3 regions of the Rahnella aceris genome follow, and region 1 is predicted to be linked to each of the others. Evidence: predicted binding sites of a transcription regulator. Region 1 holds the regulator's gene; each other region holds the start of a gene.
The links. Region 1 encodes LexA, which represses DNA repair genes until DNA is damaged. Its sites were predicted from a motif close to TNCTGTATGTACATACAGNA; they were not measured.
Positions count from the first base shown of each region.

Region 1 (10,399 bases):
TCTTCGTCATATCTGCTCATTGAAGGGATTGTAATTTACTTCCTCTATTTTGAGTTTATTGCCCTGATTATTAAATATTTTTCGTCGGGCTATCATTTCCCGTTACGCTATTTTATTTACATCGGCATCACCGCGATTATCCGCCTGATCATCGTCGACCACAAAAGTCCTTATGACACATTGGTTTACGCCTGCGCGATCCTTGTGCTGGTCGTGACACTGTTTCTTGCCAATAGCGAACGTCTGCGCCGCGAATAAATCAGGCAATTACTGCCTCGCATTGATGCGCTAGAATGCGAGGCAGATAATTCATTGGAGGTATGAATGCCTTCATTACGGAGCCGTTGATGTCTGATCCCCATTCCCCCGAACCATCCCCGATCCACTGGTTTGACGACCCTTCGCAGGTGCCTGCGGATGTGGCTGACTGGCTGATGGAAATGGGGTCCATGACCCGCCGGTTTGAAAAGCAGGGTGTTACCGTCACCGTGAAACCGCAAAATGAATGTTTTGTCAGTCGCGAAGAACTGGGTGAAAGCGAAGCACAGCAGTTGCCGGAAAGTGCCCGTTACTGGATCCGCGAAATCGTGCTGTTTGGCGATGCCGAACCCTGGCTGCTGGGGCGCACGGTCATTCCTGAAGAAACGCTGACCGGGCCGGATCTGGCGCTGGTCGATTTAGGCACGGTGCCGCTGGGGCGCTATCTGTTTAGCGGGAACAACTTGTCCCGCGATTACATTCATTTAGGCCAGTTACACAGTGAGCAGGGAGAATTATGGGCGCGCCGTTCCCGCCTGCGTTTGTCTGATAAGCCGTTGCTGCTGACCGAAATTTTCCTCCCGGATTCGCCGGTTCACCGCCCTGAGGGTAAAGTGAGCAAGGTATGAGTCAGACTAATCAACAAGGAGAACAGAGAGTGTCAGGAAGTATGACGCAGGGCACATGGCGTGATTACTGCCGCCTGATGCGCATTGATAAGCCGATTGGCTCACTGCTGCTGTTGTGGCCAACGTTATGGGCACTGTGGGTCGCGGGGGGGGGAATGCCGTCTGCGAAGATTTTGCTGGTCTTCGTGCTGGGCGTTTTCTTCATGCGTGCCGCCGGTTGCGTGGTGAATGACTACGCTGACCGTAAGTTTGATGGTCACGTAAAACGCACCGCTCACCGGCCATTGCCGAGCGGGGCGATCACCGGCAAGCAGGCGAAAATATTATTCGCCGGACTGGTGCTGGTGTCATTCCTGCTGGTTCTGCTGCTTAACCGCATGACCATTTGGCTGTCTCTGGCCGGACTGGCGCTGGCATGGATTTATCCGTTCATGAAGCGCGTCAGCCATCTGCCGCAGGTGGTTTTGGGCGCGGCGTTTGGCTGGGCAATTCCGATGGCGTATGCCGCTGTGAGCGAAAGTGTGCCGCTTAGCTGCTGGTTAATGTTCGTGGCAAATATCTGCTGGACGGTGGCTTACGATACGCAATACGCGATGGTCGATCGTGACGATGATTTGAAGATCGGCGTGAAATCGACAGCGATTCTGTTTGGTCGTTTTGACACGCTGATCATCGGCCTTCTGCAACTGGCAACGCTGATCCTGATGGGGATTGTTGGTTATCTTTCCCAGCTCAGCGCACCGTTTTACTGGTCGTTGCTGCTGGCTGCTGCGCTGTTTGTGCATCAGCAAAAGCTGATTGCTAAACGTGAACGTGATGCCTGTTTCCTGGCTTTCCGCCAGAACAATTATGTCGGGCTGGTGTTGTTCCTCGGTATTCTGATGAGCCTGTCAGGCTTCAATTTCTAAGTAAGTTAGCCTGCGCGACAACAATTAAAAACGCCCGGACTCTGTAAAAAGTCCGGGCGTTTTGTTTTTTTAATCTGATGTCTGGCGCTAATACGGGTTAATGATCGGTATCGCGTACATCCATCTTCGGTTCAGCCGGTGGCTCCGTTGCTTGCGGCAGCTCAGAAGGCATTCCCGCACTCTCGATAGTTAGCTTGATATCCGGTGTCATCAGGTCGCTGAGCATGAGGTAAATCTCACGCGTTTGTTCCTGAATGGCATCGCCGGTGTCACTGATATAGCCTTCTGCGCGCAGTGTGCCGACCAGCGTCGAGAACACAGCTTTATCGAAGAATTCAGGGGCATTGATACCGTGCAGCACGGATAAACGCTGCGCCATAATCCGGCTCTCTTTTTCCAGTGCACCGCGGTTGATGCTTGGGTTATTGGTGAGCAGGGAGAAGGTAATCGCGTAACGTTGCAGCGTTTCACGTACGCCAGCCGCCAGCAACTGGAGGGTGCGGATACGGGCCGGATTAAGTGTCAGCTCATCATCTTCAAGGTGAATGATTTGCTGACGCGCCAGTTCCAGCGTCAGAACATCCAGCACTTGTGGCAGCTCAGGCGTATCGAAATGCATAAACAGTTCGGCTTTGAGCATCGGATAAATCAGTTCGACCTGATGCAGTAATTCCGCGCGGCTGACCTGGCGGTGGTGCATCACAATGCTTGAAATCAGTGATGGCAACACCAGCATATGATGGATGTTGTTGCGGTAATACGTCATCAGCACGGCCTGTTCGCGAGGCAGAACGATGATGTCGCCAATGTTGTCTTTCTCAACCTGGAACTTATTCATGTTCAGCGCGTGATCAAGCAACTGGTCAGCGGTCAGATCAGGCACCGTCGAATCCGCGTTGTAAGGCACGTTACGCAGCAATTGCAGATAACAGTCGATTTGCTCGGTCAGCTGTTCGCGTGTCAGTGAACGCTGACGGGAGGCCAGCAGCGCGGTACAACACAAGTTCATGGCATTGGCTGCCGCTGAATTGTTGATGCGCACCATGATCTGTTCTGCCAAATCCTGCACTGTCGGCGTCAGCCAGCTTGGACGTTGTGCTTCGATCGGGTCGATGGCTTCACGCCAGGTTGGCACGTTCTGGTTCAGGTAAGTGGTCAGATGCAACGGCTCACCGAAGTTCACGTAACCCTGGCCGAGGTTACGCAGCTTGCGCAGCCCGTTAAGCATTTGCGTCAGGCTTTCTTTCTCTTTGGTCGCACCGCGTAATTCTTTCGCGTACGTACCCACTTCCATGACGTGCTCATAACCGATGTAAATCGGTACCAGCGTAATCGGACGTGAACCGCCGCGCAGCATGGCCTGAATGGTCATGGCCAGCGTGCCCGTTTTCGGCTCCAGCAGACGCCCGGTTCGCGAACGCCCCCCTTCCACAAAGTATTCCACCGAATAACCGCGGCTGAACAGTTCGCCCAGATATTCACGGAAAACCGTCGAATAGAGCTTGTTGCCTTTAAAGGTTCGACGAATAAAGAACGCACCCAGACGGCGGAAAATCGGGCCAGCCGGCCAGAAATTCAGGTTGATACCGGCGGCAATATGCGGCGGTACCAGACCCTGATGATAGAGCACGTAAGACAGCAGCAGATAGTCCATGTGGCTGCGGTGGCAAGGCACATACACAATTTCCTGACCGTCCAGCGCTAACTGGCGTACACGCTCGGCATTATTAACGTTGATGCCTTTGTACAAACGGTTCCACGTCCAGCTCAGCACACGGTCAGAGAGGCGCACGGCTTCATAAGAGAAGTCAGCGGCAATCTCTTCCATCAGGGCGATGGCGTTTTGTTGGGCTTTTTCGTGGGAAATTTTCTTGCTGCGGGCTTCGTCTTCAATCGCTTTCTCAATGGCTTTTGAGGCCAGCAATTTATTGAATAAATCCTGACGTGCCGGAAGGCGCGGACCAACCGCAGCCAGACGCTGACGGGAGAAATGCATCCGCGCCACACGTGCCAGTTTTTGAGCAATCGTCTTATCTGTGCCGTGTTCCGTCGCCATATAACGCAGGGAAACGGTATTGGAGAAACGGACGAAACTGTCCCGCCCCAGCCACAGCACAGCGAAAAATTTCTGGATACCGTTCAGCACGCGCAGATGCGGCGTGTCGTCCTGACCTTCACGGCCCGGTGCACGACCAAACATTACCGACACCGGCAACATCTGAATGTCTAAATCCGGATTATTGCGGTGCAAATCAAGGTAGTCGTGGAACAGCTTTACGGATTCCTGCTTCGGCGTGTAATAAGAGAATACGCGCGGGCCTTCGGCTATAAAGACATGGCTTGGTAGCAGGGTGCCGTCAATTTCCAGCGGAATAAGAGGATCAGGCAGATTCTGCGCCAGACATTGCGCACGCAACGTCAGCAAATCGGCTTTGGAATTATAAGGTAATACGTACAAAATCGGCCGCGTCGGGTCTAAATGCAACTCGGTAACCGGATCTGAAGGTATGACCTTGCTCTTTACCAGCAATGAGAGTGGTAAATTCAATAATGTGTAATAAAGTCTACGCCAACCTGACATAAAAACGTGAAGCCTCTTGTTAGCAATTTCGCCGCAAGGATACCAGAAAGATCCGTGGAGATCTGTGGTCATATAAAAGCTAAAATGCTGCAAACACTCTAAGGATCAGTACCCGAAATGGCGAACCAAGTCACCGGATTTACCCGAATTTATAAAGCGGCCGGCTATTCCTGGAAAGGATTCAAAGCGGCATGGCAAAACGAAGCGGCATTTCGCCAGGAGGCCAGCGTCGCTATCCCGTTAATTTTGCTATCTTTCTGGCTTGATGTCAGCACCATTGAACGTATCCTGCTGGTGGGATCCGTCGTGCTGGTCTGTGTCACGGAGTTGCTCAACAGCGCGGTGGAATGTGCAATAGACCGCATCGGGCCTGAGTTTCATGTGCTTTCTGGTCGCGCAAAAGATATCGGCTCTGCTGCCGTACTTCTGACCATCATATTGGCGATTTTTGTCTGGGTCAGCATCTTTTGGTCGCGATGGTTCTGATTTGGAATCTGCATTCCAGGAATCAACGTTATGCCCTGTTTTTATTCAATCTTAGGTTTTCATTGACCGTTTAGCTGTATATACTCACAGCAAGACTGTATAAACAACCAGGGGGCGGAATGAAAGCTTTAACGACCAGACAACAAGAGGTCTACGACCTTATTCGCGATCATATCTCCACCACCGGTATGCCACCAACCCGCGCAGAGATTGCATCACGTCTGGGGTTCCGTTCTCCCAATGCGGCGGAAGAGCATCTTAAAGCGCTGGCGCGTAAAGGTGTTATTGAGATTGTTTCCGGTGCATCACGCGGCATTCGTCTGCTGATGGAAGAAGAAGAAGGTTTACCGCTGATTGGCCGCGTTGCCGCCGGTGAACCGCTGCTGGCGCAGCAACATATCGAAGGGCACTATCAGATCGATCCGGAAATGTTTAAGCCGAGCGCCGATTTCCTGCTGCGTGTCAGCGGTATGTCGATGCGTGATATTGGTATCCTTGACGGCGATCTGCTGGCCGTGCATAAAACGCAAGACGTGCGTAATGGTCAGGTTGTGGTGGCCCGTATCGATGATGAGGTCACCGTGAAACGCCTGAAAAAACAAGGCAGTGTGGTGCAGTTATTGCCTGAGAACAGCGAGTTTCAGCCGATCGTGGTGGATTTGCGCGAGCAGAATTTCAGCATTGAAGGCTTAGCCGTAGGTGTTATCCGCAACGGCGACTGGATCTGACCTTCGTACTTCGAGCTATCTCTGCGTTGGCTGCCTTCGCAACCCCGGTCACATACTTGTGTATGCTCCCGGCGTTCGCTTAGTTGCCGCCTTGATATAACGCGAATTACTCGGTCAGATATGACTAAGTCAGAAATTGCTGTGTCAGATAGACAAGACTAAAACTAATTGAATATGGATGGCGGCGGCCTCTGGCATCCATGTGAATTCAAAGAGAAATGCGTTTCTCTCATCATCGCCCCTTTCGGGGCGATGTCATTTACAGGCATAACCTGAACCTCCGGCATGAGATTCTCTATGCAACATCATTCCCTGCGACACACACTCAAAAACACCTTTTTAAGCCCTGCCGATAAAGCGCTCTGGATGCTGGCATTGCCGATGATTTTTTCCAATATCACGGTGCCACTCCTCGGCCTGGTGGATACCGCAGTGATCGGTCATCTCGACAGCCCGGATTATCTCGGCGGCGTGGCTGTGGGTTCGATGATCACCACTTTCCTTTTTATGCTCTTACTGTTTCTGCGGATGAGTACCACCGGCATGACCGCTCAGGCGCTGGGCGCGAAAGATAATCAGCTTCTGGCGCGTGCTTTTGTACAACCCTTCCTTCTGGCTGTACTGGCGGGCGTCATTATTGTGGTATTCCGTCATCCGCTGATGGAGCTGGCGTTTCACATTGTCGGCGGCAGCCAGCCCGTGCTTGAACAGGCGAGGCTGTTTATCGAAATCCGCTGGTTCAGCGCCCCGGCTTCACTGGCGAATCTGGTGATCCTCGGGTGGTTGCTCGGCATTCAGTACGTTCGCGGGCCGGTGATTTTGCTGATTGCCGGGAATTTGCTGAATATCATTCTGGATCTGTGGCTGGTGATCGGGCTGGGCTGGAACGTGCGTGGCGCAGCCATGGCGACGGCAAGCTCCGAGTATTTCACGCTACTCATCGGGCTGTATTTCGTCTGGCGGGTGATGAAACGACGCGGTATCACCGGCGCAGAAATCACCTCCGCGTGGCGTGGTAATTTGCGCCGTCTTCTCGGGCTTAACCGCGACATCATGCTGCGCTCATTACTGTTGCAGCTTTGCTTTGCATCGCTGACCGTTCTGGGCGCGCGGCTGGGCAGCCACATTGTGGCGGTCAACGCCGTGTTGATGAACCTGCTGACATTTACCGCGTTTGCACTTGACGGTTTTGCTTATGCTATCGAAGCGCATTCCGGTGAGGCATTCGGTGCCCGCAACCGCGAAAAACTGCTGAATGTCTGGCATGCCGCGTGTCGTCAGGCCGGGCTGGTTGCGCTGTTTTTTGCTCTGATTTACGCGCTGGCGGGTGGGGCGATCATTGATGCGCTGACATCATTACCGGAATTGCGTGAGCTGGCGGACCGATATCTTGGCTGGCAAATTATACTGCCGCTGGTGGCTGTCTGGTGCTATTTGCTTGATGGCATGTTTATCGGCGCAACGCGTGGGCGGGATATGCGAAACAGCATGCTGGTGGCGGCGCTGGGGTACGGGCTGACATTGTTCACTTTACCGCTGCTGGGCAATCATGCGTTGTGGCTGGCGCTGACGGTATTCCTCGGGTTACGCGGGATTTCACTGGGCTGGATATGGCGTCGTTACTGGCGGCATGACACATGGTTTTCGTCTCCGTCGCACTGATTTTTCAGCTATTTTCAAAGAAATAAGCGCAGCTTTGTCGTTATTTCATGCTTTAGATTAATCCTAATAGTGGTTTTTATCCCTGTTTAAGGAGGATTAATCGAGATTCTCTACTAACCTTTAAAGTGTTAAGGACGAGCTGCAAGACGAAATGCAGTTCATAAAACCCAAGGTAACAGGAGATATTTTATGAATAAGGACCAAGCCGACGGTAACTGGAAGCAGTTCAAAGGGAAAGTGAAAGAACAATGGGGCAAACTGACTGATGACGACCTGACAGTGGTTGAAGGTAAACGTGATCAGTTAGTCGGTAAAATTCAGGAGCGTTACGGCTATCAAAAAGATCAGGCCGAGAAAGAGCTCAATGAATGGGAAACCAAAAACAAATATCACTGGTAAGACGCGACTCCCCCTCGCGTGCCAGTGACGGATCCTGAGATTTAGCTGCTCCTACCCGGAACGCTTCAGGATACGGGTACACGGATGTACCCAACCTCTTCTCTGTACAAAACATCCTCCTCTTACGAGTCACCTTCAAAACCTTAAAACCCGATCATTCAGCGTTTTTTCACCACAATACTGTGGTCGTGATCGCAATGGTCATGGCTGTCGCAGGTTTCTACTACTTTGCATTCTGCACATAAGCCATGCGCTTCAACGACGGAATGGCGAAGCTCAAATCCGGATTCTAATGACAGTTTTGCCAGACGCTCTTCAATGCCGTCGGTGGTTTTTTCGGTAACTAACCCGCAGCGGTCGCAGATAAACAGCGCAGAAGTATGGCTCGGCTCTTCAAAATGATGGCAGAGAACATAGCTGTTTGCGGATTCAACACGGTGAATAAATCCCTGTTCCAGCAGAAAATCCAGCGCCCGGTAAACGGTCGGTGGTTTCGCCTGAGGTTCGCTTACGCGCAATAGATCCAGCAAGTCATAGGCGCTGATCGCACCGGGTTGTTGCGTCATCAGGCGCAGTACTTCCAGCCGCTGCGGCGTCAGGCGAACATTGCGCTGCTGGCAAAGTTCTTCAGCTTGTGAAAGTAATTTTTCCGGATTATTCAGGGTCATAGCAACGGTCTCTGAGCGCAGATTGGAATGAATAGGCCACATCATGCGACCACCGATGATTTTATCATGCTTGCACCAAAACGACGAATTATGCGCCATTCAGATGTGATGCAACGTCGGCATCCGCCTGCTCAGCGGCACAAGATGCCGAATCTTTGTTCTGTGGTATAATCAGCGATTACCTTCCCTCTGGCGCGAAGCGGGGGGAGCGTCACGAACCCCTTCAGCGAATGTCAGGCCGATGTCAGAAACTCAACACGTAATGCCCCAGACCACTCCCTTTTCCGCCCAGCGTTTTTCCGTTGCGCCGATGCTCGACTGGACCGATCGCCACTGCCGCCATTTTCACCGGCTGATGACCGGCCAGACGTTGCTGTATACCGAAATGGTCACGACCGGCGCCATTATTCACGGCAAAGGGGATTATCTCGGGTTTGGCGATGCAGAACATCCGGTGTCTTTGCAGCTTGGTGGCAGCAATCCGGCTGATCTGGCGCATTGCGCAAAACGGGCGGAAGAACGTGGTTATGACGAAATTAACCTCAACGTCGGTTGCCCGTCAGATCGCGTGCAGAACGGCATGTTTGGTGCCTGTCTGATGGGTCAGGCGTCGCTGGTGGCTGACTGCATCAAAGCCATGCGCGACGTAGTCTCAATTCCGGTCACGGTTAAAACGCGAATCGGTATTGACGATCAGGACAGCTACGAATTTCTGTGTGATTTCATCCGTCAGGTTTCAGAAAACGGCGGTTGCGATACCTTCATTATTCATGCGCGTAAAGCCTGGCTTTCGGGCCTCAGTCCGAAAGAAAATCGTGAAATTCCGCCGCTGGATTACCCGCGCGTATATCAGCTCAAGCGTGATTTCCCGCACCTGACCCTGGCAATTAACGGCGGTATCAAAACCCTCGAAGAAGCCAAAACGCACCTGCAATATATGGATGGCGTGATGGTGGGGCGTGAGGCTTACCAGAATCCGGGCCTGTTGCTGAATGTGGATCGCGAGCTGTTCGGCTCTGATGCGCCGCTGAAAACCGGGCCGGATATTATCCGCGCGCTGTATCCGTATATCGAAGCGGAACTGAGCAAAGGTACTTACCTCGGCCACATTACCCGCCATATTCTTGGTCTGTTCCAGGGGGTGCCGGGCGCGCGTCAGTTCCGTCGTCATCTGAGTGAGAATGCGCATAAAGCCGGCGCGGGCATTGATGTGGTCGAACAGGCGTTGCAGATGGTTGCTCAGCCGCAGGAAGTGGTGGCGCAGGCATAAAAACAGGGTGAGTAAAATCGCTATCTGTTAGTCAAATTTACTATCTTTTCGCAGGCCATTCGTGCCTGCGAATTATTTTTTCCTTATCATTCAATCAATTATTTATCCCATCACACTGGCATGTTTCTTGTAATGGTTAATGCGTGTTTGGACGCTACGTCTTATCGCACATGGCTTATTAAGGAGCACCTGATGCTGGAAATTCTCTTCGTGCTTGGTTTTTTCTTTATGCTGATGCTGACCGGCATTTCTTTACTGGGTATGGTTGCGGCGCTGGTCGTGGCATTTGCTCTGATGATGTTGGGTGGGTTTTTGGCGATTGTTGTAAAAATGTTGCCGTGGCTGCTTTTGGCCGTGCTTGCGGTCTGGATTTACCGGACATTTTTCCGGCCTGATGAGCCAAAATACCGTCGCCGTCGCTTGCCGTAATAACAGCTTCACTTTATCGGTTTTCGTAACTGCATGAAATAATGGGGATTGCTGACTGTGTTCTGAGCGCAAAAAAATGTAACCGTTGCAGTGATAACTTTTGCTTATGTGCTAGCGATCACAAGCTGGGTCAGAATGTGCGGTCAAAATGCATAAATCATATTTTTTAACATGGGTGACTGTTAGGATGGAATTCATTGGCAGCCAGCAGGCTGTAAACCGAATTCATCAAGTCCGCTGAGGCACACAATAGTCGCTTAAGTGACATCGCCCTGTGGATTTACCCGGCAGTACCCTACAGCAGTACCCGTCTGAAATCAGAGGTCGTCTGAGTCAGGCAGTAAAAAAGGCTTTCACAACTGTGAAAGCCTTTTTTGCATT
Region 1 covers NZ_JAADJV010000002.1:655,471-665,869, reverse strand. Annotated here, with positions in the region: gene psiE (phosphate-starvation-inducible protein PsiE) at 1-258, shown strand, start outside; gene ubiC (chorismate lyase) at 348-887, shown strand; gene ubiA (4-hydroxybenzoate octaprenyltransferase) at 929-1,795, shown strand; gene plsB (glycerol-3-phosphate 1-O-acyltransferase PlsB) at 1,893-4,376, opposite strand; gene GW591_RS15395 (diacylglycerol kinase) at 4,494-4,862, shown strand; gene lexA (transcriptional repressor LexA) at 4,982-5,590, shown strand; gene dinF (MATE family efflux transporter DinF) at 5,888-7,252, shown strand; gene GW591_RS15380 (CsbD family protein) at 7,442-7,651, shown strand; gene zur (zinc uptake transcriptional repressor Zur) at 7,810-8,319, opposite strand; gene dusA (tRNA dihydrouridine(20/20a) synthase DusA) at 8,582-9,589, shown strand; gene pspG (envelope stress response protein PspG) at 9,782-10,018, shown strand.

Region 2 (10,399 bases), on a different contig from region 1:
GGATATCGATCCATGATGATTACCCTTTTGCATGGAGGATGAAAAATGAGGCCAAAACAGCCTCCCGATTTGTAAAGCGTATCACAGATAGAGAGAAAAGCATGGGAGGTCTGCGTGTGGTTGAGGCGCTATTTACCAGCGCGCCGCCGCCTGTTTATCACTGTCGCGGGCATCGACCCAGCGATCACCCTCTTCTGTGGCTTCACGCTTCCAGAACGGCGCGCGGGTTTTCAGATGATCCATAATGAATTCATTGGCTTCAAAAGCCATGCCGCGATGTGCGCTGGTCACGCCGACAAACACAATTTCATCGCCCGGATACATGGGTCCCACACGGTGATAAACAGACACACGTTGCAGCGGCCAGCGGGTACGGGCTTCAGCAACAATCTCAGCCAGCGCTTTTTCGGTCATGCCCGGATAATGTTCCAGCGTTAAGGCGCTGACATGATTACCCAGATTATGATTACGCACTTTGCCGGTAAACGTGACCACGGCACCGTCAGCGTCCGATTGCGCCAGCCAGTTGTACTCATCACCCACGCTGAACGGCGCGGCATCAACAACAATTTTCGTCTGATCCATCTCAGCCCCCGGTGACCGGCGGGAAGAACGCCACTTCATCGCCCGCACGCAGCGGATGCGCCATCGTGGTCAGCGTCTGGTTAACCGCCACCAGTAATTTCCCGGATTCCAGCGCCAGTGCCCAGCGGTCGCCGCGTCCGGTGAGCGAAGCGCGCAGCTCCTCCACCGTGGCGAAATCAGCAGGGAGTTGCAGACCGGAGGTGCCGGTCAGTTCGCGTACCTGCGCGAAGAACAGAATGTCGATCATACTTCCACCTTACCTTCCGCCTTAAAATCTCCTGATTTACCGCCGCTTTTCTCCAGCAGGCGGATCGGGCCAATCACCATATCTTTTTGCACGGCTTTGCACATGTCGTAGATAGTGAGTGCCGCCACAGAAGCCGCCGTCAGCGCTTCCATTTCCACGCCGGTTTTACCGCTCAGACGGCAGCGGGATTCGATGCGCACACGGTTATGTTCCGGCTGTGCTTGCAGATTCACTTCCACTTTGGTCAGCAGCAGCGGATGACACAATGGGATCAGATCCCAGGTTTTCTTCGCCGCCTGAATGCCAGCGATACGCGCCGTAGCAAATACATCACCTTTATGGTGATTACCGTTGATGATCATCGCCAGCGTGTCAGCGGCCATTTCAACAAAAGCTTCGGCGCGGGCCTCGCGGACCGTTTCGGCTTTACCGGAAACATCCACCATGTGAGCGTCGCCGGACGCATTAATATGGGTCAGTTCAGACATACTTATTTCTTCAAATGTGGAGTGAAATTGCACGGCCCCTGACGGGCATCGAGCTGCGCTTCAATAATGTTGTCCCAGGCAGTCTGGCAGGCGCGGGTTGAACCGGGCATGGCGAAAATCACCGTCTGGTTGGCGATGCCGCCGATGGCGCGCGACTGAATCGTCGAGGTGCCGATATCTTCAAACGACACCATGCGAAACAGCTCGCCAAAACCTTCAATTTCACGGTCAAACAAAGGCTTCAGCGCTTCCGGCGTATTGTTGCCCGCGTTAAAACCCGTGCCACCGTTGACCAAAATCGCCTGAATCTTTTCATCCGCAATCCACGCAGATACAACAGCGCGGATGCTGTAAATGTTCTCTTTGACAATTTGCTGCGCGACGACATGATGGCCGCCTTCGGTCACCGCTTCTTTCAGGTAATGCCCGGACGTGTCTTCAGCGTCGGTTCGGCGGTCAGAAACCGTCATGATCGCGACAGATAAAGGCAAGAACTCTTTACTGGCTTTGCTCATCAGTTTGCTCCTTAAACGATCAGTACCGGGTTTAGCCGCCGATAAACGACAGGTTCTGAGTAATTCCGGTATTGCCTTCATGCAGGAAGTGGGTTTGTTTTTTACGGCTGAGGCCGCCCTGAATGCGGTCCATCAAATCGTCCTGTTGCATGTCGTCGGCTAATAAATCCCGTAACGGAATGCCTTGCTCGCCGAACAGACACAAATGCAGATTGCCGAGGGCAGACACACGCAGCCGGTTGCAACTGGCGCAGAAGTCTTTTTCGTACGGCATGATCAGACCGATTTCACCCAGATAATCCGGATGACTGAAGACTTGCGCGGGGCCATCACTGCGTGAGCGAAGTTGTAACTGCCAGCCCTGACGCACCAGTTGCTCGCGCAGCACCTCACCGGAGACGTGGTGTTTGCGGAACAAGTCGCCGCCGTCGCCGGTTTCCATCAGTTCAATGAAACGCAGCTGGATCGGACGGGTTTTTATCCAGTCGAGGAAGGTATTCAGGCTGGCGTGATTGACATCGCGCATCAGCACGGTATTGACTTTCACCTTGCTGAAACCGGCGTCAAAGGCCGCATCTATACCCGCCATAACGTCGCGGAATTTATCCTGACCGGTGATGGCGTGAAACTGGCGGGCGTCGAGACTGTCGACGCTGACGTTGATGTTGGTCAGACCGGCATCGCGCCATTTATCGATATCACGCGCCATGCGATAACCGTTAGTGGTCACCGCGAGGGTTTTGATGGAAGGATTTTCGCGCACTGCGGCAATGATCTCGCAGAAATCGCGGCGCAGCGACGGCTCTCCACCGGTCAGGCGCACTTTTTCCGTTCCCAGACTGGCGAACGCGCGGCTGACCCGACGGATTTCATCGAGCGAGAGAAAGCTTTTATTGCTGTGTCCGTGCGGCTTGTAGCCATCCGGCAGACAATAGGTGCAACGAAAATTGCACACATCTGTGATCGACAGCCGCAAGTAATAAAACTTGCGGGCAAAAGCATCAGTAAGTTGAAGCACCTTAACACCTTTCCAGATACGGGAGATGCGGGCATTTCTGCCATGCACCCTGGTGACTTTCGTCACGGCCAGGGCTCCATATTGTTTCTGTGGGAACGACGTCAGAAAGGCAACTTAGGAACCAGGGCTAGGAGTTGATTCATGCCGTCCATAGCGGATCGAGAATGAATACGGGGGTAACGGGGGATATTCTAACGCCGCAAAGTCCTGAACGCCAAGATGGTTTTTCGTTATGCATTTTGATACATAACGATTTTTTACGACAAAAGGCTGCATTTTCAACGCTGAAACTGCCCGGTTTTTAATGTCCTGAGAGTGGCGTGAAGGGATAACATCTTGTTGCAAAATTAGGTAAAATCCGCCGCAGAAAACGATGTAAACCCGCCGCTCCCCATTTGAAAGGAAAACCATGCGCAACCGAACATTAGCAGACCTCGACCGGGTGGTGGCATTAGGCGGAGGTCACGGGCTGGGCCGTGTGATGTCTTCACTCTCGCTGCTGGGTCCGCGCCTGACCGGCATTGTGACGACCACCGATAACGGCGGTTCGACTGGCCGTATCCGCCGTTCCGTTGGCGGCATTGCCTGGGGCGATATGCGCAATTGCCTGAATCAGCTGATCACCGAACCGAGTCTGGCGTCGGCGATGTTCGAATACCGTTTCAGCGGCCAGGGCGAGCTGGATGGCCATAATCTTGGCAATCTGATGCTGCGCGCGCTGGATCATCTCACCGTGCGCCCGCTCGAAGCGATCAATCTGGTACGAAGCCTGCTGAAAGTCGACGCAGAACTGATCCCGATGTCAGAACAGCCAGTCGATCTGGCGGCCATTGATGCCAATGGTGAAACGGTTCACGGCGAAGTCAACGTCGATAAACTGACGCTGATCCCGCGAGAACTGCGGCTGGAACCTCAGGTGCCGGCCACGCGCGAAGCGTTACAGGCCATTGCTGAGGCAAATCTGATCCTGATCGGGCCGGGGAGTTTCTTTACCAGCCTGATGCCGTTGTTACTGATGAATGATCTGACAACCGCGCTGCGCCGCAGCCGGGCGCATATCGTGTATATCGGAAATCTGGGGAAGGAACTGAGTGTCGCCGCCGCGTCGCTGACGCTGGACGACAAACTGGATATGATCGAGAAACGCATCGGCCGCCGCGCCGATGCCGCGATTGTCGGGCCGAAAGTCAAAATCGGCGGAAGTGCCACTGAACATCTGATTATTCAAAGCCCGCTCGAAGCCAGTGATGTGCCCTATCGTCATGACCGCGACATGTTACGCATGGCGATTGAAGAGGCGCTGCAAAAAATGATCTGATTGGTAAACATCAGATATAAGAAAGGCCGCGCGATGCGGCCTTTTTTGCGTCCGAAAACTGAATTTACTGCCAGTCAGCCAGGATTTCCGCAGTGGTTTTTACCGTTACCGGATTTCCCGGCACAGATAACTCACGCCACACTTCATTATGCTGCCCGATCAGTTGCTGCGCCGTCGCGTGTGTGCGATCGCCGGTAGTGTGCGCATCTGACGCAACCGTCACGGCATAGCCTTTGCTGGCAGCGATTTTGATGGTGGTGTCTACGCAATAATCCGTTGCACAACCGCAAAGGGTAAAACGGGTCGCATTCAGTTCCTGCAGAACGTTATCGAGTGAAGTGCGGTAGAAGGAATCACAGGCGGTTTTAGTCACAGAAATCGCGCCTTCCGGCTGATGCAATTCCGGTAATATCTGCCAGAATTCGCTGCCTTCGGTCATTTTACCTTCAGCGTGCTGAATGAAAATAACCCGCCCTGCCCGGTCAATCAGCTGATTAATGCGCTCAGCCCGTCCGCTGCGGTCATAACGCGGGGAAGCGAACACCCCGTTTTGCATATCCACCACGATAAGAACATGTTGCTCTGACACGATCCTTCCCCTCAAATGAACAGAATGAAATGCGCCTAAATTACTTTTTCACCAGCGGATGGTTATTCCACGGGCTGTCGGCAGCCGGTTTGGCGGTGCTGACTTTTGGCTTTTGCGGAGCCTGTGCTGAGAGCGGTGTGCGGCGCTTGCTGCGGGTCATATCCGGGCGCAGATGACCTTCAATGAAATCCAGATACAGCGTTTCCACTTCCTTACGCGCCCACGGCGTGCGGCGCAGAAATTTCAGGCTGGATTTCACACTCGGGTCGCTTTTGAAGCAGTTGATATTCACCTGCGAGGCCAGCGCCGGCCAGCCAAAGTTATCCACCAGCGTTGTCAGCAGTTTTTCCAGCGTGACGCCGTGCAGCGGATCTTTCGCTGCGCCAGGGTTTTGTGGTGTATCAGTCATTGGCTCGCTCTTCGTTAAAATGTCTGGGTCATGATTTTTAAGCCGCGCAGTCTACCACCCTTCTCGTTACGAAATCGCAATAAACTGCTCACGCAGGGCATGCAACTCGTCGCGCGTGTTGGCCGCCTCTTCGAATTCCAGATTTTGCGCGTGCGCATACATCTTGCTTTCCAGCTCTTTGATGCGTTGCTCCAGCGCTTTCGGCGTAAGCGATTTGAAGGTTTGCGCCGCTTCGGCATCGCGTTTGTCTTTGTTCTTTTTGGTTTTCGGCTGACCGAGTTGCAGGATGTCGGAGATCTTCTTGTTCAGCCCCATCGGCGTGATGCCGTTTTCGAGGTTGTACGCTTCCTGTTTGGCGCGACGTCGTTCGGTTTCTTCAATGGCGCGGGCCATTGAATTGGTAATTTTATCACCGTACAGAATCGCTTTACCGTTGAGGTTACGTGCCGCGCGGCCGATGGTCTGGATAAGCGAACGTTCAGAACGCAGGAAGCCTTCCTTGTCCGCATCGAGAATCGCCACCAGCGACACTTCCGGCATGTCCAGCCCTTCGCGCAGTAAGTTGATGCCGACCAGCACGTCAAATTCCCCCAGACGCAAATCGCGGATAATCTCGACGCGCTCGACGGTATCGATATCAGAGTGCAGGTAACGCACCTTCTCGCCGTGTTCCTCCAGATACTCAGTCAGATCCTCGGCCATACGCTTGGTGAGCGTGGTGACCAGCACACGCTCGTTAATCGCCACGCGCTTGCGGATTTCAGACAGCAGGTCATCAACCTGCGTGGTTACCGGTCGCACTTCGATGATCGGATCCAGCAAACCGGTCGGACGCACGACCTGATCGACCACATCGTCACCGGATTTCTCCAGCTCGTATTTGCCCGGCGTGGCCGAGACATAAATACTTTGCGGCGCCAGGGCTTCGAATTCCTCAAAGCGCATCGGGCGGTTATCCAGCGCCGAAGGCAGGCGGAAACCGTATTCCACCAGCGTTTCTTTACGCGAGCGGTCGCCTTTGTACATACCGCCGATTTGCGGAATGGTGACGTGCGATTCATCGACAATCAGCAGGCCGTCAGCCGGTAAATAATCAAACAGCGTCGGCGGCGGCTCGCCCGGCCCGCGGCCAGACAGATAACGTGAGTAGTTTTCGATACCGGAGCAATAACCCAGCTCGTTCATCATTTCGAGATCAAACTGCGTACGCTGGCTGATGCGCTGTTCTTCCAGCAATTTGTTGTTGGCCAGCAACACTTTGCGGCGATCCGCCAGTTCGACTTTAATTTCTTCCATCGCCTGCACAATACGTTCGCGTGGCGTGACGTAGTGGGTTTTCGGGTAGATGGTGAAACGCGGCACTTCATGCTGCACCTGGCCTGTCAGCGGATCAAACAGCGAAAGGCGTTCAACTTCCTGATCAAATAACTCAATGCGCAGCGCCAGATCGTCCGATTCCGCCGGGAACACATCAATCACTTCGCCACGCACGCGGAAAGTACTGCGCTGGAAAGCCTGATCGTTGCGTGCATATTGCAGTTCCGCCAGACGACGCAGGATCGAACGCTGATCGATAATCATCCCTTTGGTCAGGTGAAGCATCATTTTCAGGTATAAGTCCGGGTCGCCCAGACCGTAAATCGCAGAAACAGAGGCCACCACAATGACATCGCGCCGTTCGAGCAGCGCTTTGGTGGCAGAAAGACGCATCTGCTCAATGTGTTCGTTCACCGAGGCGTCTTTTTCGATAAAGGTATCGGAACTCGGAACATACGCCTCAGGCTGATAATAGTCATAGTAAGAGACGAAATATTCGACGGCGTTTTCCGGGAAGAACTCTTTCATCTCGCCGTATAACTGTGCGGCCAGCGTTTTGTTGGGGGCAAGCACCATCGTCGGACGGTTCAGATCCGCAATCACATTCGCCACGGTAAAGGTTTTTCCTGAACCGGTTACCCCGAGCAATGTCTGGTGCGCCAGTCCGTTCTCCAGCCCTTCTTCCAGACGGCGTATTGCCTCAGGCTGGTCACCTGACGGTTTAAATTCGGAATGCAGTTTGAACTCTTTACTCATGACGGGCTACCTGACTGAAATGGGAATGCATAGGGCCGTGCGCGCTGAACGGGTGAACAGTTTGCGGAAAAATAGTATGAAAGACTTCGCGATTTTTGCCAGCCCTGATTTTACCTTCGCTATAATACTGTATATAAAACCAGCTTCCAATCGATAAAAAGTGTTGGCGTTTTAACGTGCTGTCGATGCTGCACTTTTTTAGGATATGACGAATGAGAATTCTCACCATCAGATGACATTTTTTCCCAAAATCCGCATTCCCTCCATTTTCTGACCACAGGTTGACGAAGATTGACACAACTATGACGAACGAATTACGGCTGTATTGCTTTTAACTAACTCGTTGATTAAAAACAGTATCATTAAAAAGCTGCGAATACGGGCAAACTAAGCGGAACCCGCATGCTGACTCGTCTGTAGCAACTTTTCTCACTCTCATGCACAAGGTTATCCACAGGAATAGTGGATAAGTCCCAGCACGCCCCGCGCTGCGGGAGTTGGTAAAAAACTGAATTTTGCCTTCCGTGAGTCTGAAAGGTCTTTTTTAGTTATTTTTTATCTTTTTTATCTCCTTATTTATGCCTATTTTGCCTAAATTTCTGGGCTGATGTTTCTTGCAAAAACCAAAAGTGCATCTCACCAGAATTTTTTGCTCACGTTTGTCCATGTGTTTGCACCAAAAACAGTGAAGACGGCACTGGCAAAGTGCAGGTCACCGTGGACTACTCCTTATGGGGTAATCTCAAAAACCCCAGAAATGCTAATGAATAATCCGAAATCATCAGCGGCGCGCCTGTTAACACCCCTGTAACTTCTCTTTCCCTGACCGTTTTTACAAACTTGGCCTGAGAGTTGCAACGTCTCTGCATGTGGAGGTTGCGACAGCCGGAACTGCTTTTTTCGCCCCGCCATAAAAAATGAGAATTCCCCTGCTTTCAGGCAGGAAAAATCATTTTTAGCGCAAGGAAATGCCACTTAACCCCATTTATCACTGATTAAGGGGGATTTATCTGTAATTGATGCTGTCAGATTAGCCGTCAACAAACGGAATTAAATTCTGCGTTGGGGCATTAACAGCGGAACATAAATGTCAGAAATATGACAGTGGCCGTCAAAATGAAGTTCAGCGGAAGGCTCCGTGCGGGAGGGAGGTCTGATGTTAAGTGTAAAATCAGTTAATCAGTATTATGGGCAAAAACATATTCTGTGGGATATCAATCTCGAACTGTACCGCGGTCAATGTACCTGCCTGATCGGGCGAAATGGCGTGGGAAAAACCACGCTGGTGAACTGCATCATGGGGCATCTTCCGGTGAAAAGCGGCGCCATCTCCTGGCAGTCGCGTGACGAAGAGCCGCAAAGTCTGCTGAATTTGCCGGTCGAAAGCCGCGCCCAAATGGGGATCGGTTATGTGCCACAGGGACGGCAGATTTTTTCGCAGATGAGCGTCGATGAAAACCTGCAAATCGCCATGATGGCCAGCCGGAATAAGACCCGTCGCGTGCCGGAAGAGGTGTATGACCTGTTTCCGACATTAAAGGAGATGGGGGCGCGCAAAGCCGGTGAGCTCGATGAAAGCCAGCAGCAGCAACTGGCAATCAGTCGTGCGCTGGTTCAGGAACCTGAATTACTGATTCTGGATGAACCGACCGAGCACACCAGCGCATCGATGGCGGCAAACATGGGCAATATCATTCACCGCCTGAACCGTGATCTCGGCCTGACATTGTTGCTGGTCGGTCATAAACTGCCGTTCATCCGCAGCGTTGCCGACCGGTTCTGCCTGGTCGACGGCGGACGCAACATCGCGCAAGGCACACTGGCGCAGCTTGACGATACATTAGTCAAAAATTATCTGACCGTCTGACGTCTCATGCCGTGAGACGGTTAAGATGAAGATACTGTCCCAAATTAACGTCAGTTCCGGCACTCAGGTACGGGATCTCGCCCAGCAAAGGCGCAGGCAGCATACGCGTGAGCGTATCCATGTATGCCTGATGATGCTTCCCCGTTTCCTGTACGTCGTTAGCTATCCAGCCCGCCAGATGCAACCCGCTTTGTGTGATGGCCTGCGCCGTCAGCACGGCGTGATTAATGCAACCCAGCCGCATGCCTACCACTAACACTACCGGCAACTGCTCGGCGATAACCCAGTCAGCAAAGGTATAATCTGCCGTCAGCGGTGTGTACCAGCCGCCTGCGCCTTCCACCACCACCCAGTCCGCCAGCGGTTCGAGATGACGTAATCCGTCTGATAGCACCCGCGGATCAATCGGCCGTTTTTCCAGTTCGCTGACGACATGTGGCGAAGTCGGTTCGATAAAGGTGCAGGGGTTCACTTCGTCATAACGCAGCCCGACGGTGCTGTAAGCCTGTAACGCCAGCGCATCACTGTTGCGCGGGCCTTCGCCGGTCATTTCACTGCCGGATGCCACCGGTTTGTATCCGGCTGTTTTGTGTCCTGCCTGCGCGGCAGCCTGCAAAAAAGCGGTGGTCGCGACGGTTTTACCGACTTCAGTGTCGGTGCCGGTAATAAAGTATTTTTGTTTCATGATTTATTTTAATAAAAGCCTGGTGTTGGTTCTGGCTCCCTCCCCCTGCGAAGGGGGAGGAGTAAATCAGCGTGGGATAAGTTCTTCGACCTGCAAAATGCCGTAGACCAGCCGGTAGTTGAGCGGCAGGATGCCGTCGCGGCGGGCATAGTGTTTGTCCAGCAATTGCAGACGTTCACGCCCGCCCAGACCGCCGAGGCGGCCATTTTTGATGTGCGTCGCACCGATGCCTTTCAGCGAGCGCAGCAGCGACATCACATCGGGGAATTGAGCAACATGATCGCTGAAGGTCACATCATGGCGATACGGCGCGCAGGCTTCGGCGATTTTGTCCGGCGTCAGGAACTGATTCACGTGACGTCGGCCATCGACCTTCATCCATGCCGCGGCCAGCTCATTGAGCGAACCTTCTGCCAGCGTGGAAAACAGCACCAGCCCGCCGTTGCGGGTGACGCGGTGCATTTCTTCCAGTGCGCGTGGCAGTGCGTTACACCACTGCACCGCCAGATTGCTGAAGCAGATATCGACAGAGTTGTCGGCAAACGGCAAACGTTCGATGTCGCCCGGCACGTATTCATCAGCAGAATCCAGCTCACGGGCGCGAT
Region 2 covers NZ_JAADJV010000001.1:2,243,733-2,254,131, forward strand. Annotated here, with positions in the region: gene GW591_RS10215 (Bax inhibitor-1/YccA family protein) at 1-14, opposite strand, end outside; gene moaE (molybdopterin synthase catalytic subunit MoaE) at 133-585, opposite strand; gene moaD (molybdopterin synthase sulfur carrier subunit) at 587-832, opposite strand; gene moaC (cyclic pyranopterin monophosphate synthase MoaC) at 829-1,320, opposite strand; gene moaB (molybdenum cofactor biosynthesis protein B) at 1,323-1,835, opposite strand; gene moaA (GTP 3',8-cyclase MoaA) at 1,867-2,853, opposite strand; molybdenum cofactor riboswitch at 2,843-2,999, opposite strand; gene GW591_RS10245 (gluconeogenesis factor YvcK family protein) at 3,263-4,171, shown strand; gene GW591_RS10250 (isochorismatase family protein) at 4,236-4,760, opposite strand; gene GW591_RS10255 (VF530 family protein) at 4,801-5,169, opposite strand; gene uvrB (excinuclease ABC subunit UvrB) at 5,236-7,242, opposite strand; gene GW591_RS10265 (ABC transporter ATP-binding protein) at 8,399-9,109, shown strand; gene bioD (dethiobiotin synthase) at 9,114-9,794, opposite strand; gene bioC (malonyl-ACP O-methyltransferase BioC) at 9,861-10,399, opposite strand, start outside.
Region 2: the regulator LexA is predicted to act here: its motif matches at 7,368-7,387, upstream of uvrB (excinuclease ABC subunit UvrB).

Region 3 (10,399 bases), on a different contig from region 1:
GACGCCCGCTTCCTCAGCTTTTTCAAGAGCTTCATTCAGACTGACAATACCAATCTGCTCGCCATCGACGCCGGTGAGGCGAACTTCTTGCGCGCGAATCTCTTTGTTAATGCGATTAGGACGCGCCGGTTGAACTCGTTTTCCGCCTTTAATACTTTATTCCTCCAGTTGATGAAGACTTCTGCTGCGGATTTCCGCCAGCAGTTTGTCAACGACTTCGCTAACATCCATGCTTCCTAAGTCTTTGCCGCGGCGGGTACGAACAGCAACTTTGCCTGCTTCGACCTCTTTATCGCCACAAACTAACATATAAGGAACACGGCGTAGCGTGTGTTCGCGGATTTTAAAGCCAATCTTCTCATTTCTCAAGTCGGCTTTAACGCGAATGCCTGCATCTTGCAGTTTTTTAGTTAATTCTTCGACATAGGTAGCTTGTGAATCAGTGATATTCATAATCACTACCTGAACCGGAGCCATCCAGGTTGGGAAGAAGCCCGCGTATTCTTCAGTCAGAATACCAATGAAGCGTTCCATTGAACCCAGGATAGCACGGTGAATCATTACCGGAACCTGACGGTCGTTACTTTCGCCAATATAAGAGGCGTTCAAACGACCAGGTAATGAAAAGTCGAGCTGCACGGTACCACACTGCCACGCACGATCCAAACAATCATGCAAGGTAAATTCAATTTTTGGACCGTAGAACGCCCCTTCACCCGGCTGATATTCGAACGGAATGTCGTTTTCCGTCAGCGCAGCCGCCAGGTCATCCTCAGCACGAGTCCACATTTCGTCAGTACCAATGCGCTTCTCAGGACGGGTGGACAGTTTCACCACGATTTTTTCGAAGCCAAACGTGCTGTACATGTCATACACCATGCGGATACAGCTGTTCACTTCATCACGCACCTGCTCTTCTGTACAGAAGATGTGAGCATCGTCCTGAGTGAAGCCACGAACGCGCATCAGACCGTGTAATGCACCAGATGGCTCATTACGGTGGCAACTGCCAAACTCAGCCATACGCAATGGCAGATCACGGTAAGATTTCAGACCCTGATTGAAGATCTGAACGTGTCCCGGACAGTTCATTGGCTTGATGCAATATTCACGGTTTTCAGAAGAGGTCGTGAACATCGCTTCTTTGTAGTTTTCCCAGTGACCGGTTTTTTCCCACAGCACGCGGTCCATCATGAACGGACCTTTTACTTCCTGATAGTCATAAGACTTCAGTTTCATGCGTACAAAGGCTTCCAGCTCACGGAAAATGGTCCAGCCGTCGTTGTGCCAGAACACCATACCTGGTGCTTCTTCCTGCATATGGTACAGGTCAAGTTGCTTACCAATTTTACGGTGATCACGTTTACCGGCTTCTTCCAGACGCTGAATGTAAGCATTCAGTTGCTTTTTATCCGCCCACGCAGTGCCGTAGATACGTTGCAACATTTTGTTATCGCTGTTACCACGCCAGTAAGCACCGGAGGTTTTCTGCAGTTTGAAATGATGGCAGAAACGCATGTTCGGTACGTGTGGACCACGGCACATATCCACATATTCTTCGTGGTGATACAGACCCGGATGGTCATCATGACTGATGTTTTCATCCAGAATCGCCACTTTGTATTCTTCGCCACGGCTTGCAAAGGTATCGCGCGCTTCCTGCCAGCTGACTTTCTTTTTAATGACGTCGTAATTCTTTTCAGCCAGTTCGTGCATGCGCTTTTCAAGCAGTTCGATATCTTCCTGAGTCAGCGTACGATCTAAATCGACGTCGTAATAGAAGCCATTATCGATAACCGGGCCGATTGCCATTTTGGTGTCTGGCCACAGTTGTTTAATGGCATGACCCAAAAGGTGCGCACAGGAGTGGCGCAAAATTTCAAGACCGGCTTCGTCTTTAGCGGTGATGATCGCCAGTTGCGCGTCAACCTCAATCAGGTCGGTTGCATCAACCAGTTCGCCGTTAACACGACCAGCGATACAGGCTTTCGCCAGGCCAGGGCCGATATCAAGGGCAACATCAAGGGGAGAAACGGGGCGATCAAAAACGCGCTGGCTTCCATCAGGAAGAGTAATGACAGGCATGCTAATTCCTTAATCTACAGTGGTGCCCCACACGACAGAGCACATCTAGAAAAATATTTGAGTTTAAATTCACGTAGTTATTCACGCTATTTAGCTTTACCTTGCCAAATATAGGCACCCTGAATACATCACGTAATTGTATCGGGATGCGACGCGAAAACAGTCCATAAGTTTAGCATTCGTAAAGTGCGAATTTCCAGCAACCTGTGTTGCTAAACGCGGATATTTTTCGTGTAATCCCCCCTGACACGTTAAGGTAACCAGAGCAGCATTTAAAAAAGGGAAGGATATGACAGAAGTCAGGCAGTTATTTGAAGTACTGGGATTGGGCCTGATGGTACTGCTTCCGCTGGCAAATCCACTGACGACCGTGGCTTTGATGCTCGGTCTTTCCGGGAATATGACCACACAGGAAAGAAACCAGCAGTCGCTGATGGCCTCGGTCTATGTCTTTATCATCATGATGGTGGCGTATTACGCGGGACAGTTGGTGATGAATACGTTCGGGATTTCCATTCCCGGCCTGCGTATTGCGGGGGGACTTATCGTCACCTTTATCGGTTTCAGAATGCTTTTCCCACAGCCACACGTGGAAGAAAGGATCCTTATCGAGAACAAAACGGCGGAAATGAAGAAACAGGATTCGCCAAATATCGCTTTTGTTCCTCTGGCGATGCCAAGTACCGCCGGGCCGGGCACCATTGCCATGATCATCAGCAGTGCTTCAACGGTGAAATCATCTGATTTCCCGCACTGGATTATTACCGTTGCTCCGGTGATGATTTTCTTTTTAGTGGGTTTGATTTTGTGGATATCTCTGCGCAGTTCGGGGGCGATTATGCGTCTGGTCGGGAAAAGCGGGATTGAGGCTATTTCACGTCTGATGGGATTCTTGCTGGTGTGTATGGGCGTTCAGTTCGTTATCAACGGGGTTCTTGAGATTATTAAAACCTTCCCGCCAGCAGCCTGAGCCGCTGGCGGGAACATCAATGCTTACCGCATCGCGAGGTAGGCATTGTTCACTTTCCACAGATAACGTGGTGCTTGTGGCGCCGGGTGTTTTTTCTGCACATGAGCAGAAAACTCAGCAGGCGTCATCAGATTGATTTTCGCAATCGCATACGTCTTATCTTTGTCGAACGTTCTCAACAACGCCCCTGCTCCGTTCACATATGCCAGTGTGGTGGCGTAACGGCGAGTTTCAGGGTTATTAATACCCGCAAGCTGCTGTTGTAAAATACTTAAATAAGCCGTACCCAGGTCAATGTTCACCGCCGGATCTTTTAAATCACGCGGCGTGGGCTGACCGTAACGTCCTTTCATCCGGTAGGCATCGCGTCCTGCCGTTGAGGCCTTTAGCTGCATTAACCCAATCGCATTCGATTTGCTGACAACGGTTGGGTTATATCCAGATTCGACCTGAATGATTGCTTTAACAAGTGTTTCGTCGACGCCATAGGTATTTGCCGCCTGGTGAATAACATCACCATAAGGCCCTGGATGCATTAATGAAGTATCGCGCTGAGGTGGCGGCGATGGATTCAAAAAACGCGTCGTCTGAACCGGTGTTTCTTTAGCGCAACCCGCCAGCAATAGCGCGGCCATCAAATAAAGAATGTTTGGTTTCACGTTATCTCTCTCGCGACTGGGACGAGATGTAGCATATACATCTTCTTCCAACACCTGAATATATTTTTCGTCTATTATTATTATTGTTTTGTTAAACAAAGGGGTTAGAGGGATGTCGATAAGACAATTCCGTTTATAAAACCCGTTTCATGTCACATATTCCTAAATTAATCTGTCCGCTGATGATACGTTCTATTTAGACATCTGAGAAATTGCATAAATTGACATCATCATCTGATTCAGCCGTGCGCCGGATCGGGTTTTCGAAGCTGAAAAAACGCTAACTTAATGAATTATCTGGCCAGTCAGAAGGGGTCATACCATGTGGCAAGCCGTCAATCGTTTGTTGAGTGAACACTTAGGCAATGCTGAAATCCGCGAACGTGTTGAGCTTCCGGGAGGCGAAATCCACCCGGCATGGCGGCTGAGCTACGGCGACAGAAACGTGTTTGTGAAATGCAATGCACGCGAAATGTTGCCTATCTTTGCCGCTGAAGCCGATCAGCTGGCCTTACTTGCGCGCAGCCAGACCGTCAGGGTGCCGGAAGTTTATGGTGTAGGTAGCGACCGTGATTACAGTTTCCTCTTGCTCGAATATATCCCGCAAAAACCTCTGGATGCACATAATGCCTATGTTTTAGGCCAGCAACTTGCCGCATTGCATCAGTGGAGTGAACAACTGCAATTCGGTCTGGATTTCGATAATGAACTGGCGACAGTTCCGCAACCCAACAGCTGGCAACGGCGCTGGGCTACCTTCTTTGCCGAGCAGCGCATTGGCTGGCAGCTGCAACTGGCTGCTGAAAAAGGGATGATATTTGGTAATATCGAAGATATCACCGCTATGGTTCATGCCCGCTTGCAGAATCATCAGCCGCAACCTTCACTTTTACACGGCGATTTATGGCCGCATAACTGTGGCTTATCTGATGATGGTCCGGTGATTTTTGACCCGGCCTGTTACTGGGGAGATCGGGAATGCGATTTGGCGATGCTGCCGTTATATCCGAATGTTCCGCCGCAATTATATGACGGTTATCAGAGTATAACGCCACTCCCTGACGACTTCATTTCGAGGCAACCGATCTACCAGTTATATTACCTGCTTAACCGCAGTAATTTATTCGGTGGTCAGCATCTTGTGGTGGCGCAACGCGCCATAGAAAGGCTGTTACACGAAGATATCAGTTAGCGGGATAAATATTTCAGCTCTGAACAAATAAGACCTGAAAACGTTAATATTCAGGCCTTATTTTTCATTTTCACAGAAACCCGTTATAAATATGTCGTCAAATTATCAGGCCATTAATCCTAATAATTTCAAAATGAAGTAGCCGATGACAGCGATGATAATTGGCAAAATATACAATGGAAAATACTGCACCAAAATCGTGTGTCGCGGTATCACGATACGCTCTTCAATTTGCGGACGTGTCCGGCCTTCAGCACCTTTCGCCTGTTCCAGAATAAGCTGATCCTGGATCCCTTCGCGAATGTGTTTTACCTGACGGGACATTCTCGCGCCGGAAGCCTGAAGTGCCAGCCCCACAAAAATCAGCCAGTAGATAATGAAGAACATGATGTTCGCGCTGGTGAAACCCTGCCCTAAAGCTGGCACCGGTGAGTTGTACCAAAAGACATTGAGAAACGAGGTATTGAACTTCACCATATCCACCATCACGTGGATGAAATCCAGCATGACCGCGTTGATGCCCTGCTCCGTCTTAGTGTGCTCGTTGATAAAATTCAGCAAAGAAATCAGCGTAGAAAGCAGCGCAGGGATAAAAATGATCCATCCCGCAATTCGTTTAATTACTGCCACACGTCCGGCTTGTTGGTACGTCATGAATTCCCCTTGTTAGGATACCTAAAGCAACGGCTAAGTTTACCCACAGAAAGCCTGCTCCGCCCAATGTTTTAATCAGTTAGCGTAACGCTGTACCGGGAACGTCCATCCTGTCCATTTTCACATCAGATTTCACCTGCATTCCCACCGATGTTAAAGTGGGTTTCTATTTATTGTGAGGGAGTCCGCTTTCATGGCTTATGTCCGCCCTGTTAATGCAGCAATTTTCGATATGGATGGTCTGTTAATTGATTCTGAACGGTTATGGACTCAGGCTGAGCTGGACGTTTTCAGTCGCCTGGGCGTTGATATTTCCCAGCGCCATTTGCTGCCGGATACGCTAGGTTTGCGTATCGATCAGGTGGTCAGGATGTGGTATCAGGCGCTTCCGTGGCAGGGTCCGGGTCAGGAAGAAGTGTCCTCAATGATTATTGCCCGCACGATTGAACTGGTAGAACAAACCCGGCCGTTACTGCCTGGCGTAAATCATGCCCTTGAGCTTTGCCGTGATCAGGGGCTGAAGATTGGTCTCGCGTCGGCATCACCGCTGTTTATGCTCGATACCGTGCTGGAAATGTTTAATTTACACTCCTTCTTTAAGGTTCGTGTTTCAGCGGAAAAGCTGCCTTACAGCAAACCGCATCCTGAGGTCTATCTGCTGGCTGCCGGAGAATTACAGGTTGATCCGCTCAACTGTGTGACGCTGGAAGATTCCTTTAATGGCATGATCGCCACCAAAGCCGCGCGTATGCGCTCGGTGGTGGTGCCGGACCATGAATACAGTGTGGATCCACGCTGGGCGCTTGCCGATGTCAAACTTTCTTCCCTCGAAGAATTGCGTGTGGCACACATCAGCTAAAATTTATGCGCAGCCGCTCATGCCGCTGCGCACCTTCTCTGCTTTCTCTCCTTTCCATATACCTTATCTACGCATTTCTCCTGCCACAATTTTTGAAGCTTCGTTTAATTTCGTAAATCTTGAACTGACTCATAAAATAAATAAAACGTTATTTCATTTTTATTGAATTCGCATGCCAATGAACCTATGATTCCTGCAACAAGGACGAGCCGGGAGCTCTCCTGCTTCTGTACGCTGTCACTGCCACGCAACGGTCAGACTAGCCCGGTAAGTCCTCCTTAATACCGTCATTCATGAGAGGCACCGACATGCAAGTTCGTCAAAGTATCCACAGCGACCACGCAAAAACGCTTGATACCGCTGAATTACGCCGTGAATTCCTCATTGAGAAAATCTTTGAGAAAAATGCCTATACCATGACTTACAGCCACATCGACCGCATCATTGTCGGCGGCGTCATGCCCGCTGAAAAAACGGTATCCGTGGGTGATGAAGTCGGTAAACAGCTTGGTGTGAGCTATTTTCTTGAACGTCGCGAACTCGGCGTGATTAATATCGGCGGCCCGGGTCTGATCGTGGTTGACGGTACAACCTATGAAATTGGTCATGAAGAAGCGTTGTATGTCGGCAAAGGGGCAAAGCGGGTCGAGTTCAGCAGCGTTGATGCCTCCAGACCGGCCAAGTTCTACTACAACAGTGCGCCGGCACACACGACTTTCCCGAACAAAAAAATCACACTGGCGGAAGCCTCTCCGCAGACCATCGGCGATGCAGCTACCAGCAACCGCCGCACCATCAATAAATTCATCGTGCCCGACGTTCTGGAAACCTGTCAGCTGACCATGGGGCTGACCAAACTGGAAGAGGGGAGCCTGTGGAATACCATGCCTTGCCACACCCATGAACGTCGTATGGAAGTGTATTTCTACTTCAATATGGAAGCGGAAACTGCCGTGTTCCACATGATGGGGCAACCACAGGAAACCCGTCATTTATTAGTGCACAACGAGCAGGCTGTCATCTCTCCTAGTTGGTCAATTCACGCCGGAGTGGGTACCAAAAACTATACCTTCATCTGGGGGATGGTCGGTGAGAACCAGGTATTCGATGACATGGATCACGTCAAAGTCAGCGAACTGCGCTAACTCCCCCTTGCTCTGCCTTACCGGCAGAGCAACTCATTTTTTATGGCGAACGCGCCGTTGCAAAAGAGACTCTGAATATGATCCTCCGTTCATTTGAATTAAGCGGCAAAGTCGCAATCGTCACCGGTTGCAATACCGGGCTGGGACAAGGCATGGCGCTGGGTCTCGCGCAGGCGGGATGCGATATTGTGGGCATTAACGTTTCCGCCCCTGAAGAAACTGAAAAAAAAGTCACCATGTTAGGCCGCCGTTTTCTCGATCTGAGGGCTGATCTGAGCACCATCACAGGCATTCCTGAGCTGATCGAGAAAGCAGTCGGGGAATTTGGTCATATCGATATTCTGATCAATAACGCCGGTATTATCCGCCGTGAAGATGCCATCGAATTCAGCGAGAAAAACTGGGATGATGTGATGAATGTGAACAGCAAAACGCTGTTCTTTATGTCTCAGGCCGTGGCGAAGCAGTTCATCAAACAGGGTAACGGTGGCAAAATTATAAATATTGCCTCTATGCTCTCGTATCAGGGGGGGATCAGGGTGCCTTCCTATACCGCGTCAAAAAGCGCAGTAATGGGTCTGACCCGACTGATGGCCAATGAATGGGCGAAGCATAACGTCAATGTGAATGCGATTGCGCCGGGGTATATGGCGACTAACAATACGGAACAGTTGCGCGCCGATGAAGAACGCAGCAAAGAAATCCTCGACAGAATCCCCGCCGGACGCTGGGGTCTGCCGGAAGATGTCATGGGGCCGGTAGTCTTTCTGGCATCGAAAGCCTCTGATTACGTTAATGGTTACACCATTGCCGTCGATGGTGGTTGGCTCGCGCGTTAAGGGCAGAATAAGTGACACCAGAAAGGCGTATTCTTATACGCTTTTTTGTTTTTTATCAGTCCGTTGACAATTAGTTACAGGGCATCTCTTCCAAGATTGTGACAGTTTCACTTATACTGGATAAAATAACAGTTATCCAGTTCGGACGCGTCATGACGGCGGAAGGCCATCTCATTTTCTCAATTGCCTGTGCAGTATTTGCTAAGAAGGCCCAGCTTTCTCCCGAACTGGCGCATGGTGACTGGTGGCACATCATTCCAGGGTCTTTGCTTACCTGTCTGCTGCCCGATATTGATCACCCCAAATCGGTGCTGGGCCAGCGTCTCAAATGGTTGTCGGCCCCCATCGCCCGGGCTTTTGGTCACCGTGGATTCACTCACAGTTTGCTGGCGGTGGCTGGAGGGATTTTCCTGCTACGCACTCATTTCCCTCATGACTGGGTGATCCCCGCTGATGCTTTCCACGCCATGATTATCGGTTACCTGAGCCATATCCTGGCAGATATGCTGACGCCTGCAGGAGTGCCGCTGCTCTGGCCTTGTCGATGGCGTTTCCGGCTACCGCTGATTAACAGCCAGAAAGGTAATCAACTCGAGCGCACGCTCTGCCTTATGCTGGTCGGCCTGACGCTTTTCTGGCCAGACTGGACGCCCATCATTGGTGCAATAAATCCTGACTTTTTTAATCACATCCTGAAATTATTCATCTGAATAGCATGAAATATTGCCGATATGATGAAAATTAATACAAATACCAACAAAAAGTTATAATGAATTCCTTTTGGATATAAATGCTCGGACCCTCAAACTGATATTCTGCCCCCCAATGCTTTGGGATGGTGCAGTCCTTTTCCGGAAACACCCGTTTCATTTATCAAAATTATAAGTTTGGAGTCTGGTATGAATCTTCCGCTCGTTCTTAACGTAGTGGTTTTCGTTGCCCTGCTTTTGCTGCTGGCACAAACCCGCCACAAGCAATGGAGCCTGGCAAAAAAAGTTTTACTGGGTCTGGCTATGGGTGTCGTATTTGGCCTGGCTTTACAGCTGATCTACGGTTCCGATGATCCGGTACTAAAAACCTCAATTACCTGGTTCAATATTGTCGGTAACGGCTACGTCCAGTTGCTGCAAATGATCGTCATGCCGCTGGTTTTCGTCTCTATTCTGAGCGCGGTAGCGAAACTGCATAACGCGTCATCGCTGGGGAAAATCAGCTTCCTGACCATCGGTACCCTGCTGTTCACCACACTGATCGCTTCTCTGGTGGGTATCTTCGTGACGGGCCTGTTCGGCCTCACCGCTGACGGCCTGGTACAGGGTACGCAGGAAACGGCGCGACTGACGGCAATTCAGTCTAACTATGTCGGCAAAGTGGCTGACCTGAGCGTGCCTCAGTTGATCCTTTCCTTTATACCTAAGAACCCGTTTGCTGATCTGACAGGCGCAAGTCCGACATCAATCATCAGCGTCGTGATCTTCGCAGCCTTCGTTGGTGTAGCCGCCCTGCAACTGGTGAAAGATGATGCAGAAAAAGGTCCGCGCATTCTGGCCTTTATCGATACCCTGCAGGCATGGGTGATGAAGTTGGTGCGTCTGGTCATGAAACTGACCCCGTACGGGGTACTGGCTCTGATGACCAAAGTGGTCGCCGGCTCGAACATTCAGGACATCATTAAACTCGGCAGCTTTGTGGTCGCGTCTTACCTGGGTCTTGGCATTATGTTTGTTGTTCACGCGATACTGCTGTCGTTCACCGGTGTTAATCCGGCGAAATTCTTCCGTAAAGTCTGGCCGGTGCTGACTTTTGCCTTCACCAGCCGTTCAAGTGCCGCGACCATCCCGCTGAGCGTTGAAGCGCAGACACGCCGTCTGGGTATTCCTGAATCTATCGCCAGCTTTGCGGCATCGTTCGGGGCAACGATTGGTCAGAACGGCTGTGCAGGTCTGTATCCAACCATGTTGGCCGTCATGGTTGCGCCAACCGTCGGCATCGACCC
Region 3 covers NZ_JAADJV010000001.1:1,947,582-1,957,980, forward strand. Annotated here, with positions in the region: gene infC (translation initiation factor IF-3) at 1-153, opposite strand, end outside; gene thrS (threonine--tRNA ligase) at 157-2,085, opposite strand; gene GW591_RS08815 (MarC family NAAT transporter) at 2,375-3,055, shown strand; gene GW591_RS08820 (transglycosylase SLT domain-containing protein) at 3,079-3,714, opposite strand; gene GW591_RS08825 (fructosamine kinase family protein) at 4,037-4,906, shown strand; gene GW591_RS08830 (YniB family protein) at 5,012-5,560, opposite strand; gene hxpB (hexitol phosphatase HxpB) at 5,754-6,419, shown strand; gene kduI (5-dehydro-4-deoxy-D-glucuronate isomerase) at 6,728-7,564, shown strand; gene kduD (2-dehydro-3-deoxy-D-gluconate 5-dehydrogenase KduD) at 7,642-8,403, shown strand; gene GW591_RS08850 (metal-dependent hydrolase) at 8,556-9,113, shown strand; gene GW591_RS08855 (L-cystine transporter) at 9,303-10,399, shown strand, end outside.
Region 3: the regulator LexA is predicted to act here: its motif matches at 8,518-8,537, upstream of GW591_RS08850 (metal-dependent hydrolase).